Linked DNA regions of Cytobacillus sp. IB215665. Each later gene encodes a partner of the first gene's protein in a complex. Links are inferred from orthologs where the notes say so. Each region holds a gene or a part of one and is shown in the gene's direction. Other genes may lie near its edges.

The links.
Region 2: the proteins of accD (region 1) and accB are in contact, whole or in part, in a solved structure (PDB 8UXZ), measured with the Escherichia coli proteins. The link is inferred for Cytobacillus sp. IB215665 from one-to-one orthologs.

Annotation. Positions count from the first base shown.
Region 1 is NZ_JAXBME010000002.1:10,191-18,504, forward strand. Bases 2,313-5,306 are described here. They hold accD (acetyl-CoA carboxylase, carboxyltransferase subunit beta), read left to right. Parts: upstream 2,313-3,376; coding sequence 3,377-4,237; downstream 4,238-5,306. Other genes in these bases: SLH52_RS02110 (NADP-dependent malic enzyme), read left to right, coding at 2,313-2,675; SLH52_RS02115 (FadR/GntR family transcriptional regulator), read left to right, coding at 2,678-3,298; accA (acetyl-CoA carboxylase carboxyl transferase subunit alpha), read left to right, coding at 4,231-5,208. Outside these bases: dnaE (DNA polymerase III subunit alpha), read left to right, coding at 1-1,231; more of SLH52_RS02110, read left to right, coding at 1,440-2,312; pfkA (6-phosphofructokinase), read left to right, coding at 5,402-6,361; pyk (pyruvate kinase), read left to right, coding at 6,392-8,152; SLH52_RS02140 (FxsA family protein), read left to right, coding at 8,259-8,314.
Region 2 is NZ_JAXBME010000002.1:372,378-380,582, forward strand. What follows is about bases 2,566-5,450. They hold accB (acetyl-CoA carboxylase biotin carboxyl carrier protein), read left to right. Parts: upstream 2,566-3,691; coding sequence 3,692-4,210; downstream 4,211-5,450. Other genes in these bases: spoIIIAG (stage III sporulation protein AG), read left to right, coding at 2,566-2,864; SLH52_RS03815 (SpoIIIAH-like family protein), read left to right, coding at 2,869-3,441; accC (acetyl-CoA carboxylase biotin carboxylase subunit), read left to right, coding at 4,266-5,450. Also shown: spoIIIAD (stage III sporulation protein AD), read left to right, coding at 1-329; spoIIIAE (stage III sporulation protein AE), read left to right, coding at 410-1,582; spoIIIAF (stage III sporulation protein AF), read left to right, coding at 1,610-2,203; more of spoIIIAG, read left to right, coding at 2,211-2,565; more of accC, read left to right, coding at 5,451-5,621; SLH52_RS03830 (Asp23/Gls24 family envelope stress response protein), read left to right, coding at 5,643-6,044; transcription antitermination factor NusB, read left to right, coding at 6,543-6,938; xseA (exodeoxyribonuclease VII large subunit), read left to right, coding at 6,964-8,205. UniProt on the Escherichia coli protein: This protein is a component of the acetyl coenzyme A carboxylase complex; first, biotin carboxylase catalyzes the carboxylation of the carrier protein and then the transcarboxylase transfers the carboxyl group to form malonyl-CoA.

The DNA of each region.
Region 1 (8,314 bases):
TGTGTCGGTTGCAAATTCTATTTATGATTTAATAGTTCGCTTTGCTAATTATGGATTTAATAGAAGTCACTCAGTTGCATATAGCATGATTGCGTATCATTTAGCTTATCTAAAAGCAAATTATCCAATCTATTTTTATGCATCAATCTTAACAAGCGTCATAAGTAAGGATGATAAGCTCGCTTCCTATATTAGAGAAGCAAAGCAGCAAGGCATAAAAATATTACCACCATCCATAAATCACAGCTTCTTTGGTTTTTCAGTTGAAAAACATGGACTTAGGTTTGGACTAGCTGCTATTCACCATGTTGGAGGAGCTGCTTTAAAAGAAATCTTTCGTAGCCGAAAACAAAAAAAGTTTAGTGATCTATTCGATTTTTGCATACGAACTTCCGCGAAGCAAATTAATAGACAAACGATAGAGTCATTAGTAATGGCAGGTTGCTTTGATGAGTTTGGAGAAAACAGAGCTACTATATTAGCTAGTATAGATATTGCATTAGAGCATGCTGAACTAGTTAGACCAGATAGCAAAGATCAAATTGAGTTATTTCATGAGGAGTTTATGCTCAAGCCAAAATATGCTCAAGTTGCAGAATTATCCGAAGATCAAATGTTAAAGCTGGAGAAAGAAGCTGTTGGATTCTATCTCTCAAGATATCCAACAACTATGTATGAAGATTTATTCTTCTCCATACGTACGAAAAAAATTCATCAGCTTGCAGATAATAAATCAAATGAATTAGTGAAATTAGGTGTATATATTACAAATGATCGAGTGATACGTACAAAAAAAGGGGAAGTAATGTCATTTTATACATTTAGTGATGATTCAGGAGATGTTGATGCGGTTGCGTTTCCGGCTGTTTATAAACAATATAGTAATATTCTACACAAGGGCAGTATCGTGGTCGTAGAAGGGAAATGTGAAAGAAGGTTAGAAAAGCTACAAATTATTATTAAAACCGTTTATACAATGGATGAAATGATAAAGTCATCTTCTAATAAGTCTCTTTATTTGAGATTTGAAGACACACAAATGGCTGAAGGGAAAGTTCAAGAAATAAAAAATATATTATCAACATTCCCTGGAGAAACTGCGGTACTTATATATTATGAAAGGGAACAAAGAACAATTCGCCTACCTGAAGAATTTTTGGTAGACCCTTCAGAAGAATGTATAGAGCAGATGACCAAGGTATTGGGTGAAAGAAACGTTGTTTTAAAATGATATACTTCTTTACTTCTATCACTATTATGTTATATTGTATAGGTATCATTGGTCAGACCAATCTACTGTCGTTTGTGAGATGAGTTCTATTAGCATATTGAAAGAAGCGGTAGCTAATAAAACAATAGGTACATTGCGTGGCAGTAAGAGAGGTAGTTTTTTGCTATATATTTCGCTAACTTTGTAGTACATTAAGGAGTGAAATGACATGTCATTAAGAGAAGAAGCATTACATATGCATAGTATTCATAGAGGAAAGTTAGAGTCCAAATCTAAAGTTCCTGTTCGAAATGCAAAGGATTTAAGCTTAGCCTATTCACCTGGTGTAGCAGAACCTTGTAAGGATATTTATGATGATGTACAAAAAGTCTATGAATATACGATGAAGGGAAATATGGTTGCTGTAGTCTCTGACGGTACAGCTGTATTGGGGCTTGGTAACATTGGACCAGAAGCAGCTATGCCTGTCATGGAAGGGAAAGCCGTACTTTTCAAAAGCTTTGCTGGAGTTGACGCCTTTCCAATTTGTTTGAACACAACAGATGTTGATAAAATTGTTGAAACAGTGAAATTATTAGAACCGACATTCGGTGGGGTTAACCTTGAAGATATCGCAGCTCCAAATTGTTTCATCATTGAAGAACGCTTAAAGAAAGAAACGAATATCCCTATTTTCCATGATGACCAGCACGGAACAGCTATTGTTACAGTAGCCGGTTTGGTGAATGCACTTAAATTAGTTGGGAAAAAGATGTCTGAGATTAAAGTAGTAGCTAATGGAGCAGGTGCAGCTGGAATAGCAATTATCAAATTATTATATAACTTTGGTGTAAGAGATATAGTGATGTGCGATTCTAAAGGTGCTATATTTGAAGGTAGATCGTACGGGATGAACAATGTAAAAAATGAAGTAGCGAAGTACACTAATCGGGAAAAAATGGAGGGAACATTAGCCGATGTAATCAAAGGTGCTGATGTTTTTATAGGTGTTTCTGTTGAAGGTGCACTAACTAAGGAAATGATTCAAAATATGGATGATGATCCAATTATATTTGCAATGGCAAATCCTAATCCTGAAATAATGCCTGATCAGGCGAAGGAAGCTGGAGCAAAGGTTGTTGGAACAGGTCGATCTGATTTTCCAAATCAAGTAAATAACGTCTTAGCCTTTCCTGGAATTTTTCGAGGTGCGCTAGATATTCGTGCTACACACATAAATGAGCAAATGAAGATCGCTGCTGTTAAAGCGATTGCAAGACTTGTTTCAGACGAAGATCTACATGCAGACTATGTCATTCCAGCCCCATTTGATCCTAGAGTAGCTCCAATGGTTGCTGCAGCTGTTGCAAAAGCTGCAATGGAAACAGGTGTAGCACGTATCAAATTAGATCCAGAGAGTATTGCAGAAAAAACCCGCAAACTTTCAATTATTGGTAATGAATAATAATGTCATCAAGGTCAAAAGTTTATATAGAAATTGTTCATCAATTACAATGCATAATTACAGAAGATAGATTGACAGCTGGTGATAAAATCCCATCAGAACGTGAGCTTGCTGTTAGATTAAAGGCAGGCCGTTCTTCTGTACGTGAGGCACTGAGAGCGTTAGAATTATTAGGTATTATTGAAACACGACAGGGTGAAGGAACGTTCATCAAAGAATTTGGTGACCATAGCCTTATTGAGTTAATTGGAAGCTTTATTTTACAGGATGATAAGGCTAAAGAAGATATACTAGAAACAAAATATTTACTTGAGCGCAATTCTATTTTTTTATGTTGCAAAGTAAGTAATAAAAGCTATTTACAATGTTTGAAGTCGTTAACTTCTGGTAATAACTTTGATCATGATCAATTTATGAAAACGGTTGTAGAAGCGACTAATAATAGGCTGCTGCTAAGAATTTGGCTAGTGTTATTTGATTATTATAAGTTGGAATATCATTCTTATAACCTTCCGTTAGACTATTATACAGAACTCATAAATGCACTTGAGGAAGAAAAAGTAGACTTAGCACTTAGCATTTATGAAAGCATAGCTGTAAAACAATTGTCGATAGATGCATGACAAACTTTGACAAAATTATTTATCACATTTAGTTAAAGTAGAGGTAGTATATAGAATTTGGTAAAGGGGATTTACACAATGCTTAAGGATTTTTTTGTAAAAAAGAAAAAGTATGCATCCATTCCCTCAGAGCAAGCAAAACAAGATGTGCCCGAAGGTATCATGACAAAATGTCCAAGCTGTAAAAAAATTATGTATACAAAAGAATTAAACAAAAATTTACGTGTATGCTTAAATTGTGATCACCATCATAGAATGACAGCTTTCGAAAGAATTGGCAGTTTGATAGATGAAGGGACTTTTCGTGAGTATGATCAAGGCTTGATCTCAGATAATCCACTAAACTTTCCTGGATATGAAGAAAAGATAGAAAAAGATCGTATCAAAACAGGTCTTAACGAAGGTATAGTTACTGGTGAGGGAGAAATTAGTGGCTTTAAAACAGTTATAGCTGTTATGGATTCACACTTTCGAATGGGTAGTATGGGGTCTGTAATTGGAGAAAAAATTACTCTTGCTATTGAAAAGGCCATGGAGCTGAATGTACCTTTTATTATATTTACTACTTCAGGTGGTGCGAGAATGCAGGAGGGTGTATTAAGTTTAATGCAAATGGCTAAAACAAGTGCAGCCCTTAAACTTTTTAGTGATCAAGGAGGACTCATTATATCTGTAATGACAGATCCTACAACCGGCGGGGTTTCAGCGAGTTTTGCATCTTTAGGAGATTATAATTTTGCTGAACCAGGTGCTTTAATAGGATTTGCTGGTAGACGTATTATAGAGCAAACAATACGAGAAGAGCTTCCGGAGGATTTTCAAACTGCTGAATTTTTATTGGAAAAAGGGCAGCTTGATGCTGTAGTACATCGGCAAAATATGAAAGAAACTTTAGAGAATGTACTATCCATACATATGGGAGGTGATTTGGAATGGTAGCTGAGTTAGAATTTGAACGCCCTGTAATTGAACTAACTAAAAAAATTGCTGAACTGAAGGAATTTACACAAAACTCTGATGTAGATTTATCTGCTGAAATTGAAAAACTTGAGCAGCGGTTAAAGAAATTAGAAAGTGAAATATATGGAAATATGAAAACGTGGGATCGGGTTCAAATAGCTCGTCACCCAAATCGCCCAACAACGTTAGATTATATTGAACGTTTATTTACTAATTTTATGGAGTGTCATGGAGACCGATATTTTGGAGATGATGGTGCAATCGTCGGAGGAATAGCAAAATATTATGGGCTTCCTGTAACTGTTATAGGGCATCAACGGGGTAAAGATACGAAAGAAAATATTCGTAGAAATTTTGGAATGCCTCATCCAGAGGGATACCGTAAAGCATTACGTTTAATGAAACAGGCAGAAAAATTTCAGCGCACGATCGTTTGTTTTATTGATACTAAAGGTGCTTACCCAGGGAAAGCTGCTGAAGAAAGAGGACAGAGTGAAGCGATTGCAAAGAACTTATTTGAAATGGCTGGATTAACAGTCCCGGTTGTTTGTATTGTCATTGGAGAAGGTGGAAGTGGAGGAGCATTAGGGATTGGAGTGGGAAACCATATTCATATGTTAGAGAATTCAACATATTCAGTAATCACTCCAGAAGGTGCCGCATCTATTTTATGGAAGGATGCAGCGCTAGCCAAAAAAGCTGCTGAATCGATGAAGATTACTGCACCAGATTTAAAGGAGTTAGGTGTTATTGACGAAATTATTCCTGAAATTAAAGGTGGAGCTCACCGAGATGTTGATGAGCAAGCTAAGCTAATTGATGTAGTTTTAAAGCAATCAATTAGTGAACTAAAGGAATTAGATCCCGCAGCCTTGGTTCAGGAAAGGTATAGAAAATACAAAACTATCGGACAAATTTCTTATGAAAACGGTTACGTAGAGGTAAAATAATGCAACGTGCATCCTAAATCAATTTTGGATGCACGTTTTCCTTTTTTTTTCACATTTGTGATATTGTTTTCATCGTAATGAAATGTTATTTTAAGAATACTTAGGTTCTGATGATGGAGGTCGGATGTATTTTTTTGTAAATCTCGCCTTCTCTTCTCAAGGCCGTTCATACAAATAAATGAGGTGAGACGTAATGAAAAGAATTGGTGTGTTAACGAGTGGTGGAGACTCCCCAGGAATGAATGCGGCAGTTAGAGCAGTTGTTAGAAAAGCCATTTATCATAATGTTGAAGTATATGGAGTGTACCAAGGCTATGCTGGTTTAATGAGTGGTAATATTAAAAAGTTAGAACTTGGTTCCGTAGGAGATATCATTCATCGAGGTGGAACAATGCTCTATTCTGCAAGGTGTGAAGAGTTCAAAACACCCGAAGGGCAGAAACAAGGTATTGAGCAGTTAAATAAGCATGGGATTGAAGGGCTTGTTGTTGTTGGTGGAGATGGATCGTATAGAGGAGCAAAAGCGCTAACTGAGCATGGTTACCCTTGTGTAGGCGTACCTGGAACGATTGATAATGATATTCCTGGAACTGATTTTACTATCGGGTTTGACACTGCATTAAATACTGTAATAGATGCGATAGATAAGATTCGTGATACTGCTACTTCTCATGAACGTACCTATGTAATCGAAGTAATGGGAAGGTTAGCAGGTGATATAGCGTTATGGGCTGGCTTAGCAGGTGGAGCAGAAACAATTCTAATACCTGAAGCAAACTATGACATGAATGAGATTACTGATAGATTAAGAAGTGGACATGAACGAGGTAAGAAGCATAGTATCATTATCGTTGCAGAGGGTGTAGGCAGTGGTGTTGATATCGGTAATAAGATTCAAGAGGAAACTGACTTTGAAACACGTGTGTCTGTATTAGGACATATTCAACGTGGTGGATCACCTACTGCATTTGACAGGGTATTAGCAAGCCGACTAGGTGCGAAATCTGTAGAGCTTTTATTGGCTGGTAAAGGTGGCCGTGCTGTCGGTATTCAAAATAATAAACTCGTCGATCATGATATTATCGAAGCGTTGGCACAGCAACATCATATTGATGAAGATATGTATAAATTATCAAAAGAATTATCAATATAGAAAGAAAATTACTATTGGGGGTAGAAATTGATGAGAAAAACAAAGATTGTATGTACGATTGGTCCGGCTAGTGAAAGTATAGATAAGTTAGTTGAGTTAATGGAAACAGGGATGAACGTAACTAGATTGAATTTTTCACATGGTGATTTTGAGGAGCATGGAGCACGTATAAAAAATATTCGTGAAGCAGCCAAAAAGACTGGAAAAAATATAGCTATTCTTCTCGATACGAAGGGTCCGGAAATTAGAACACACACGATGGAAAGTGGTGCAATTGAGTTAATTGATGGTTCTGAAGTCATTATTTCAATGGAAGAGGTTATTGGTACACCTCAAAAGTTTTCTATCACTTATCCAGGTTTAATTGAAGATGTTGAAGTTGGTTCTAAAATTTTACTAGATGATGGTTTAATTGGCCTTGAAGTAATTGCAATTAATGCAGAACTTGGGGAAATAACAACAAAAGTATTAAATAAAGGTGTATTAAAGAATAAAAAAGGGGTAAATGTTCCAGGGGTTAAGGTGAAATTACCAGGAATTACTGATAAAGATGCTAACGATATCATTTTTGGTATCGAACAAGGTGTAGATTTTATTGCTGCTTCTTTTGTTCGCCGTGCTAGTGATGTTCTAGATATTCGTGAGTTATTAGAAAAACATGATGCACCAAATATACAAATTATACCAAAAATTGAAAACCAAGAAGGCGTAGATAATATCGACGATATACTTGAGGTTTCAGACGGATTAATGGTAGCTCGTGGAGATTTAGGGGTTGAAATACCAGCAGAAGAAGTTCCTCTTGTACAAAAAGAACTTATTAAAAAATGTAATGAGCTTGGAAAGCCTGTTATCACAGCAACTCAAATGTTAGATTCTATGCAACGAAATCCAAGACCTACGCGTGCTGAGGCGAGTGATGTTGCAAATGCCATTTTTGATGGTACTGATGCAATCATGTTATCTGGGGAAACTGCAGCTGGAACGTATCCAGTAGAAGCTGTAGGTACAATGCACAGCATTGCATCCCGTGCAGAAACGGCATTGGAATACTCGCAAATTTTAGCGAAGCGTAGTAAACAAACAAATCCAACGATCCCTGATGCTCTTAGCCAATCGGTTGCTCATACTGCACTTAATTTGGGAGTTAATGCGATTATTGCTCCAACAGCGAGTGGCTATACTGCTAGAATGATTTCTAAATATCGTCCAAAAGCACCAATTATTGCAGTAACAGGAGATAAATCTACTTCTCGTAAGCTTGCTCTTACTTGGGGTGTCTATCCAATAACGGCTAAACAAGCGAACTCAACAGACGAAATGCTTGAAGTAGCTGTCCAGGCATCATTAGACTCTAAACTTATTTCATGCGGTGATTTAGTCGTAATTACAGCAGGTGTTCCAACTGGTGAAAAAGGTGCTACCAACTTAATGAAAATCCATGTGGTAGGCAATGTTATTGCTAAAGGACAAGGTGTAGGTCGTAAATCAGCATTTGGAAAAGCGGTTGTCGTATCTAGTCAAAAAGATGCTAAACAAAAAATGACAGAGGGAGCTATATTAGTTACTCAATGTACAGATGCTGATATGATGTCATCTTTAGAAATGGCTTCAGCTATTATTACTGAAGAAGGTGGCCTTACAAGTCATGCAGCAGTAGTTGGACTGAGCTTAGGTATACCTGTCATCGTTGGTGTGGAAAATGCGACTAAGATTATTAAAGATGGAAATGAAATAACTGTTGATGGCGGCTTAGGAACTATTTATGAAGGAAGAACTAGTGTATTATAAATTCATTACTGGAGAAGGTGTTATACCTTCTCTTTTTTTTATTTTAAGGTATAATAAGGACAAATAGATCAATATTGTACAATGGTGATTGGAGGACCTCAATATAATGTTGCAAATGATGATTGCACTGATCATTATAGTTCCAGCACTAGAAATTGGCTT
Region 2 (8,205 bases), 360 kb from region 1 along the record:
AACAAAAACCATCATTTGCATTTTTACTCGTTGTGTTTGTTAGTTGTATTATTTTTCTTTTTCTAATAGATCAAATCTATGAAGTTATTCGAATGATAGAAAAAATAGCTGTGAATGCTAATGTGAATATGGTATACATCGAAACGATCATGAAGATTATTGGAATTGCATATATAGCAGAATTTGGAGCTCAAATTACTAAAGATGCAGGTCAAGGAGCAATTGCTACTAAGATCGAATTAGCCGGCAAAATATTAATTTTAACGATGGCTATCCCTATTTTAACTGTCATCATTGAAACGATAATAAGATTAATCCCATCAATATGAAACATATGGATAGAGGGGAAGTTAAATACCTTGCACGCTAATGTTCTAAAAGAGTTCACTTTATGTAGGAGGTAAACAAATTGAAGCAACTATGTTTAATATTATGCGCTTCAGCTTTGTTTTTGTTTTTTTTCTTTCCGAATAATGTACAAGCATCTTCCCCTCAACAAGATTTTGTTGATCAACAGTTGGAGGCACTTGGGATTGAAGAGATTAAACAGTTTTGGGATGAAATAGTGACGAAGTATGGTGGCTTTTTACCTGAAAGCCAAAAAGGCAGTTTTTTTGATTTTGTCCGTGGTGAGAAAGATTTCTCAATTCAACAGTGGTTAATGGGGTTAGTAAAATTTTTATTTTACGAACTTGCGGCAAATGGAAAACTATTAGGAACTTTACTAATGTTAACAATTTTAAGTATGTTTTTGCAAACAGTTCAGAATGCTTTTGAACAGCAAACGGTTAGTAAAGTGGCTTATGCCCTCGTATATATGGTGCTAATCATCATTGCTTTAAACAGCTTTCATATTGTTATCCAATTTACGAAAGAGGCAATAGAAGTCATGACAAATTTCATGATTGCGTTAATTCCGCTTTTATTAGCGCTAATTGCTACTTCTGGGGGAATTATCTCAGCTGCTTTTTTTCATCCGATCATTCTTCTTTTGATGAACACAAGTGGTTTACTAATAAATTATATTGTCCTACCTCTACTATTCTTATCTGCATTATTAAGTATCGTAAGTACACTAACTGACCATTATAAAGTAACGCAATTGGCACAATTATTAAAAAGCATAAGCATTGGCTTGCTTGGTACTTTTTTAACTGTATTTCTAGGCGTTATTTCAGTCCAAGGATCATCCTCAGCGGTGACAGATGGAATAACAATTCGCACTGCTAAATTTGTAACAAACAATTTTGTCCCTGTCATCGGTCGAATCTTCACTGAAACGACTGATACAGTCATAAGTGCATCTTTACTATTAAAAAATACTGTCGGTATAGTTGGAGTAGCAATTTTGTTATTAATTGCGGTATTCCCAGCGCTGAAAATATTATCAATAGCAGTTATTTATAAATTGACTGCAGCTTTGATACAACCTATTGGCGGTGGACCTGTTATAGATTGCTTAGACATTATTAGCAAAAGTATTATCTATATTTTCGCTGCTTTAGCTATCGTATCCCTTATGTTTTTTCTAAGTATTACAGTAATAATTGCAGTTGGAAATATGACCATGATGGTGAGGTAGTTTTTTATAGCTGATGAGGTGAATGATGTGGAGTTTTTGCTTGAATGGATTACAAATGTCATCTTGTTTCTTCTTCTTGCAACAGTCATAGATTTATTAATTCCGGATACTAGCATACAAAAATATGTCAAAATGGTCACTGGTTTATTATTAATTACAATTATAATTACCCCACTTCTTCAACTTCTGTCAACAGACATCGACCAAATCTTTTCATCAATGAGTACAAAATCAGAGTTTCAAGAAGAAATGTTAGAAAATGAAATTGAAATGAAGAAAAAAGAAATACAAGCATCACATCGTGCATATATTTTAGAACAAACGGCTGTCCAAATGAAAGAAGATGTGGAAGAGGAGTTGATAGAAACGTATGGATACATGATTCAAGATATAGAAATCTTTCTTACTGAAGACACAGTAACCGGAGTCGAAGTGATGGTGACAAAATATCATGAAGATGGAGTTACAGTTCCAGTTGTGAAATCAATTAGTATAAATACCTCCCAACCAATGAAGAAAAATAACAAGTCAGTAGCAGAACAAGATATTTCTAAGCATTTATCAGACGCATGGGAAATTGATTCAGAACTCATAAATGTACAAATGGAAGGGGGGGAGTAGGTACCAAGTGGAGAAAAATAGAGGGTTTATACAATGGATACAAAACTTCCTTTCAAAAAATAATGGTAGCAATGATAAAACAAAATCTAAGTACATATACGTACTTATATTGTTAGTATTGGGTGTCGTTCTAATACTATTAAATAATGTGATGTTTCCTAGTGAAGAAGCTTCATATACGAATCCATCTTTGTTAACTGAAGAGCAAAAGGATACACCTGCTTTTGGTGCGAAAAATACGAAAGATGAATCAATGAGTGATTATGAGACCAACTATGAAAATCAATTAAAGGATCTATTAGAACAGGTAGAAGGTGTAGGAGATGTAGCAGTTAGTGTTAACTTAGACTCAACTGAAATAAATGTACTAGAGAAAAGCACTACAACATCGACCCAAACGACGAAAGAGACTGATAGAGAAGGTGGAAAAAGAGAAGTAGAAGATTGGTCTGTTGATGAACAAGCCATAATTATACGAGATGGAGACAAGGAGACACCTATTGTATTAACAACGAAAAAGCCTAAAGTTCGTGGGGTTCTAGTAGTTGCGAAGTTAAAAGATATGCAAGCTAAACAAAGGGTGAAGGATGCAGTTATAAAATTGTTAGATGTACCTAGTCATAGAGTAGAAGTGTTGCCGAAAAAATCTGAGGGGGAATGAGTAGATGCTTTTAAAAAAACAAACTGTATGGTTGTTAACGATGGTGGCTTTGGTTCTAATATTATCTGTATATTATATTACTAGTGATGGTGGAACGAGAAATGATTTAGCCTTTATTAATCAAGAGATGGTTGAAGAAGAACAATCTGGAACTGTAGTAGAAATTAGTGAACAAGGTAGCATGAGCGGTATGGTAGAAGGATTGGAAGAGGATTCTCTTACTTTGTCTTCTGACGATTGGATTATAGCAAAACGCATGCAACTACAAGATATAAGAAGTAAAGAAATGGAGAAATTACAAGACATTGCAGCTTCAAAAACTGCCACGATTGATGAAATTAACGAGGCAGCAAGTAAACTTGAGGAACTTGAAACATTAAGTGCAAAAGAAGATACATTAGAAGTGTTAATTGAGTCGATGGGCTATGTTGCTGCACTTGTTGAGACGAATGGAAATAATGTGGAAGTAACTGTGCAGGCAGAAGCTTTATCTCCTAGCGAGGCTAATGCGATCATCAAGAAAGTGAATGAGGAATTTCAAGAAAGGAAAGATGTGTTAGTTAAGCACAATCCATAAAAAAACAACATAGGTAACTGATTGATAGTTTTTGTAAAGGTAATATAAATGTAAGGGAAAAAATATTTTTTAACCCAGCCGGCTTAAGTGCCAGCTGGGTTTTTACGTACTTTAAAGGTAGATCAAATGAAAATAGTGTAGAATAATTTTTATACGATTGTTGTTAAACTGTTGAATGAAATAGGTGTCTATCGTATGATGATGGTATGAGATACTAGAAACAAGTATAAGTTAAATAAGGAGTGCTCATATGTTGAAAATTCAAGAGATTCGAGAATTAATTAAACTAGTTGACCAATCAAATATTGACGAATTTGTTTATGAGAATGAAGGTTCAAAAATTAAAATGAAAAAACAAGGAACCGTTACTAAACAAACCCTTAGTAACATTGCTGTTGAGGAAGTGCAAAAGCATCAACCTGTTGCACCAACAACAGAACTAAGTTCAAGTCCTGTGTCAGAAGTTCCCGCTGAAAGCAGTAACGTGCGCGTGGAAGCAGAAAGAAAAGGTATCGAAGAACAGACGAATTTACATAAGATTACTTCACCAATGGTTGGAACTTTTTATGCTGCACCATCACCTGACAGTGACAAATACGTTTCAGTAGGTGATAGTGTGCAAAACAACACAGTAGTTTGTATTGTAGAGGCAATGAAGTTATTTAATGAAATTGAAGCAGAAGTAAAAGGGGAAATCGTAGACATTCTTGCAGAAGATGGCCAACTTGTAGAGTATGGTCAGCCCTTGTTCCTTGTGAAGCCTGTGTAAGTAAGTTTTCAATAAGAGAACAAAGAGGATGGAGTAGAACAGGAGAGAATGACGAATGATAAAAAAATTATTAATTGCAAACAGGGGTGAAATTGCTGTACGCATCATTCGAGCATGTACAGAATTGGGAATAGAAACTGTTGCAGTATTTTCTGAGGCTGACCGTGACGCATTACATGTACAAATGGCAGACGAGGCTTATTGTATTGGACCTACCGCGTCAAAAGATAGCTATTTAAATTTTACAAATATTATTAGTGTAGCAACACTTACAGGTAGTGATGCTATTCATCCTGGGTACGGGTTTTTAGCTGAGAATGCAGATTTCGCAGATCTATGCAGGGAATGTAATATTACATTTGTTGGTCCAAGTCCAGAAGCAATCACGAAAATGGGTACTAAGGATGTAGCTAGAGAGACTATGAAGACAGCTAATGTTCCAATTGTACCTGGATCGCAAGGGATAATTAATAGTACAGATGAAGCAGTACTATTAGCTAACGACATTGGATATCCTGTTATTATCAAAGCGACAGCTGGTGGTGGAGGAAAAGGCATTCGTGTCGCAGCAGACGAACAAGAATTAATAAATGGCATCAACATTACTCAACAAGAGGCAGCTACTGCGTTTGGGAATCCTGGAGTTTATATTGAAAAATATGTTCAAGATTTTCGTCATGTAGAGATTCAAGTATTAGCTGATAACTTTGGAAATGTTATTCATTTAGGTGAACGTGATTGTTCGATTCAACGTCGTCTTCAGAAGCTTGTTGAGGAAACACCGTCACCTGCACTAAATGAAGAAATTCGAGAACGAATGGGAAATGCAGCAGTTAAAGCGGCTGCAGCTGTAAACTATTCAGGAGCAGGAACGGTAGAGTTTATTTTTGACTATAACGAAAACGCGTTCTACTTCATGGAAATGAATACGAGGATACAAGTTGAGCATCCAGTTACAGAGATGGTAACAGGAGTTGATTTAATAAAAGAACAAATTCGTGTAGCTTCTGGAGAAAAGCTTGCATACACCCAAGAAGACATTACGTATACTGGATGGGCAATTGAATGTAGGATAAATGCAGAAAACCCTGAGAAAAACTTTATGCCTTCACCTGGAAGAATTAATATGTACTTGCCGCCTGGAGGCTACGGGGTTCGTGTAGACTCGGCAGCATATCCTGGGTATATGATTCCACCATATTATGATTCAATGATAGCAAAATTAATTACCTATGGAAAAACTAGAGATGAAGCAATTGATAGAATGAAAAGGGCATTAAAGGAATTTGTAATCGAAGGAATTCATACAACTATACCTTTTCATATGAATTTGTTAGAACATGAAAAATTTGTAGAAGGAAATTTTAATACTAAATTTCTTGAATTATATGATGTAATGGGCAATAAATAAAAATATAGGAGGTGTATTAAAATGGAAAGCAACTTATTAGAAATGAACCAAGGGAATAATAGTTTAGGGAAAATCGAAATTGCTCCTGAAGTAATTGAGGTTATAGCCGGCATAGCTGCATCTGAGATTGAGGGTATTGCACAAATGCGAGGAAACTTTGCTTCTGGAGTAGTTGAGAGGCTAGGTATAAAAAATCATGGTAAAGGTGTTAAGGTTGAGCTCACTGAAGAGGGTGTTACGATAGACGTGTACTGTATGGTGAAATTTGGTGTTTCGATCCCGAGTATAGCTCATCAAGTACAAGACAACGTTCGTCAGACACTATTGAATATGACTGCTTTAGATGTTGATGAAGTTAACATTCACGTAGTAGGAGTTCAATTTGATAACCCTGCACAAGAGACTGAAATAGAAGAACTATAATACAGCTACAAGCTAGTGTTATTATCGTTTGAAAATTAACTAATGACTAAAAAAGGGTCAAACCCGCTATCCACCTTTGTATAATGAGTGATTCTGAAGATATTATACAAGGTTTTGGGAGTAATGTGGTTTGATCCTTATTTTTGCGTTTTTTAATATATGTTAGAGTGTTATTGGCTTTAATTTCAAATTTTCGTATTTTTCACGGCTAGTACAAGGGCAACCTGTTGGGGTCATAAAACTCAAGAAGGTTAAAAAACAATCTTCCACTTGTCTTTTTTTTGATCGCCACCGCTCTTTTCTTGGTGTCTAGCTCCTGTATATGGCTTCAGCGCTTGTCAGGGGTGATCAATGCTCTTCTACTTTGGGTGATTGTACTAAGGTGTTTGAATTGTGTTATGATCATGTTATGATAAATCGACAATATAGTTACTATTTGAAAACTTTCATAAAATAATGGTACGTGTTGTAGTAAAGTTTATAAAGGAGAAGGAAGTTATGAAACGTCGTACTGCTAGAAAAAAGGCACTACAAGCATTATTTCAAATTGACATAAGTGATATTGAATCAAAGGAAGCTATTGACAATGTAATTGGTGAACAACATAGTGATCCTTTCCTAGAAGAAATAGTCTTAGGTGTAGCAAAGCACCAAGCTGAAATAGATGAACATATTCGTAAGAATTTAGAGAATTGGACGATAGAACGGGTAGCAAATGTTGACCGATCCATTTTACGCATTGCGGTGTTTGAAATGATGTATATAGATGAAATACCAACAAACGTAAGCATTGATGAGGCAATTGAATTAGGCAAGCTTTTTGGCGATGAGCAATCTGGGAAATTTATAAATGGTGTGTTATCAAAAATAAGTAATTCGATAAATAGAACATAACAATATTCCAAGGGGTTTATGTTATATGGGTGAAAAAAAATTTGTAACAGTAACTGCGTTGACAAAATATGTAAAGCGTAAGTTTGATGTTGACCCTCATTTACAAGATATATGGGTAAAAGGTGAAATTTCAAACTTCACCTTGCATAGCCGTGGACATATGTATTTCACCTTAAAAGATGAGGGAGCAAAAATTCAAGCAGTCATGTTTGCTAAGCAAAATCGTACGTTAAAATATAAACCTGAAAATGGCATGAAGGTATTACTTAGGGGAGAAATATCGGTTTATCAATCCAGTGGATCATATCAGATCTACGTTAAAGAAATGGAACCTGACGGCATAGGTAGCTTGTATATTGCATTTGAAGAACTAAAGAAAAGGCTTGATGAAGAAGGGTTATTTTTAACTAAACACAAAAAAAATATTCCTAAGTTTCCACGATACATCGGTGTTATAACATCCCCGACTGGAGCAGCAGTTAGAGATATATTAACTACTATTAAAAGGCGTTATCCTATAGCAAATGTAGTAATATTACCTGCGCTTGTACAAGGTGAATATGCACCACAATCACTAGTTGAAAAAATAAAATACGCGAACCAACTAGCATATTTAGATGTATTAATCGTTGGTAGAGGCGGGGGCTCGATTGAAGAATTATGGGCGTTTAACGAGGAAAGCGTTGTAAGAGAAATCTTTGCTTCATCGATACCGGTCATCTCTGCTGTAGGTCATGAGACAGATTTTACAATCTCAGATTTGGTTGCAGATTTAAGAGCACCTACTCCTACCGGAGCAGCTGAAATGGCAGTGCCTAAACTATCGGACGTTGCTGAACGGTTATCACAAAATAAAGTCCGTCTTATAAAGTTAATGAAACAAAGGCTAGTTAATGAAGCAGATCAATTAAATCATATGAAAAAATCATATGCATTTCGGTATCCCCAACAACTCTATGCCCAAAAAAACCAAGAGCTTGATCGCATGCTAGAACAGCTTAAACGTACAGTTAGCCGATTAGTTAGCGTGAAACAAGACAGTACCGAGAATTTGCTGAAACGTTTAATGCAAAAGCATCCTAAAGAATTAATTCATAAAGCATTCGAGCAACATTCGATAACAACAAAAGCTCTCCAAAAAGAAATACAAAATGTTGTAAAGCAAAATCAACTCTTATTTACCTCGAATGTTTCTAAATTAGATGCTTTAAGTCCACTGAAAGTAATGGATAGAGGATTTAGCCTAGTTTATGATAATAATGATCTT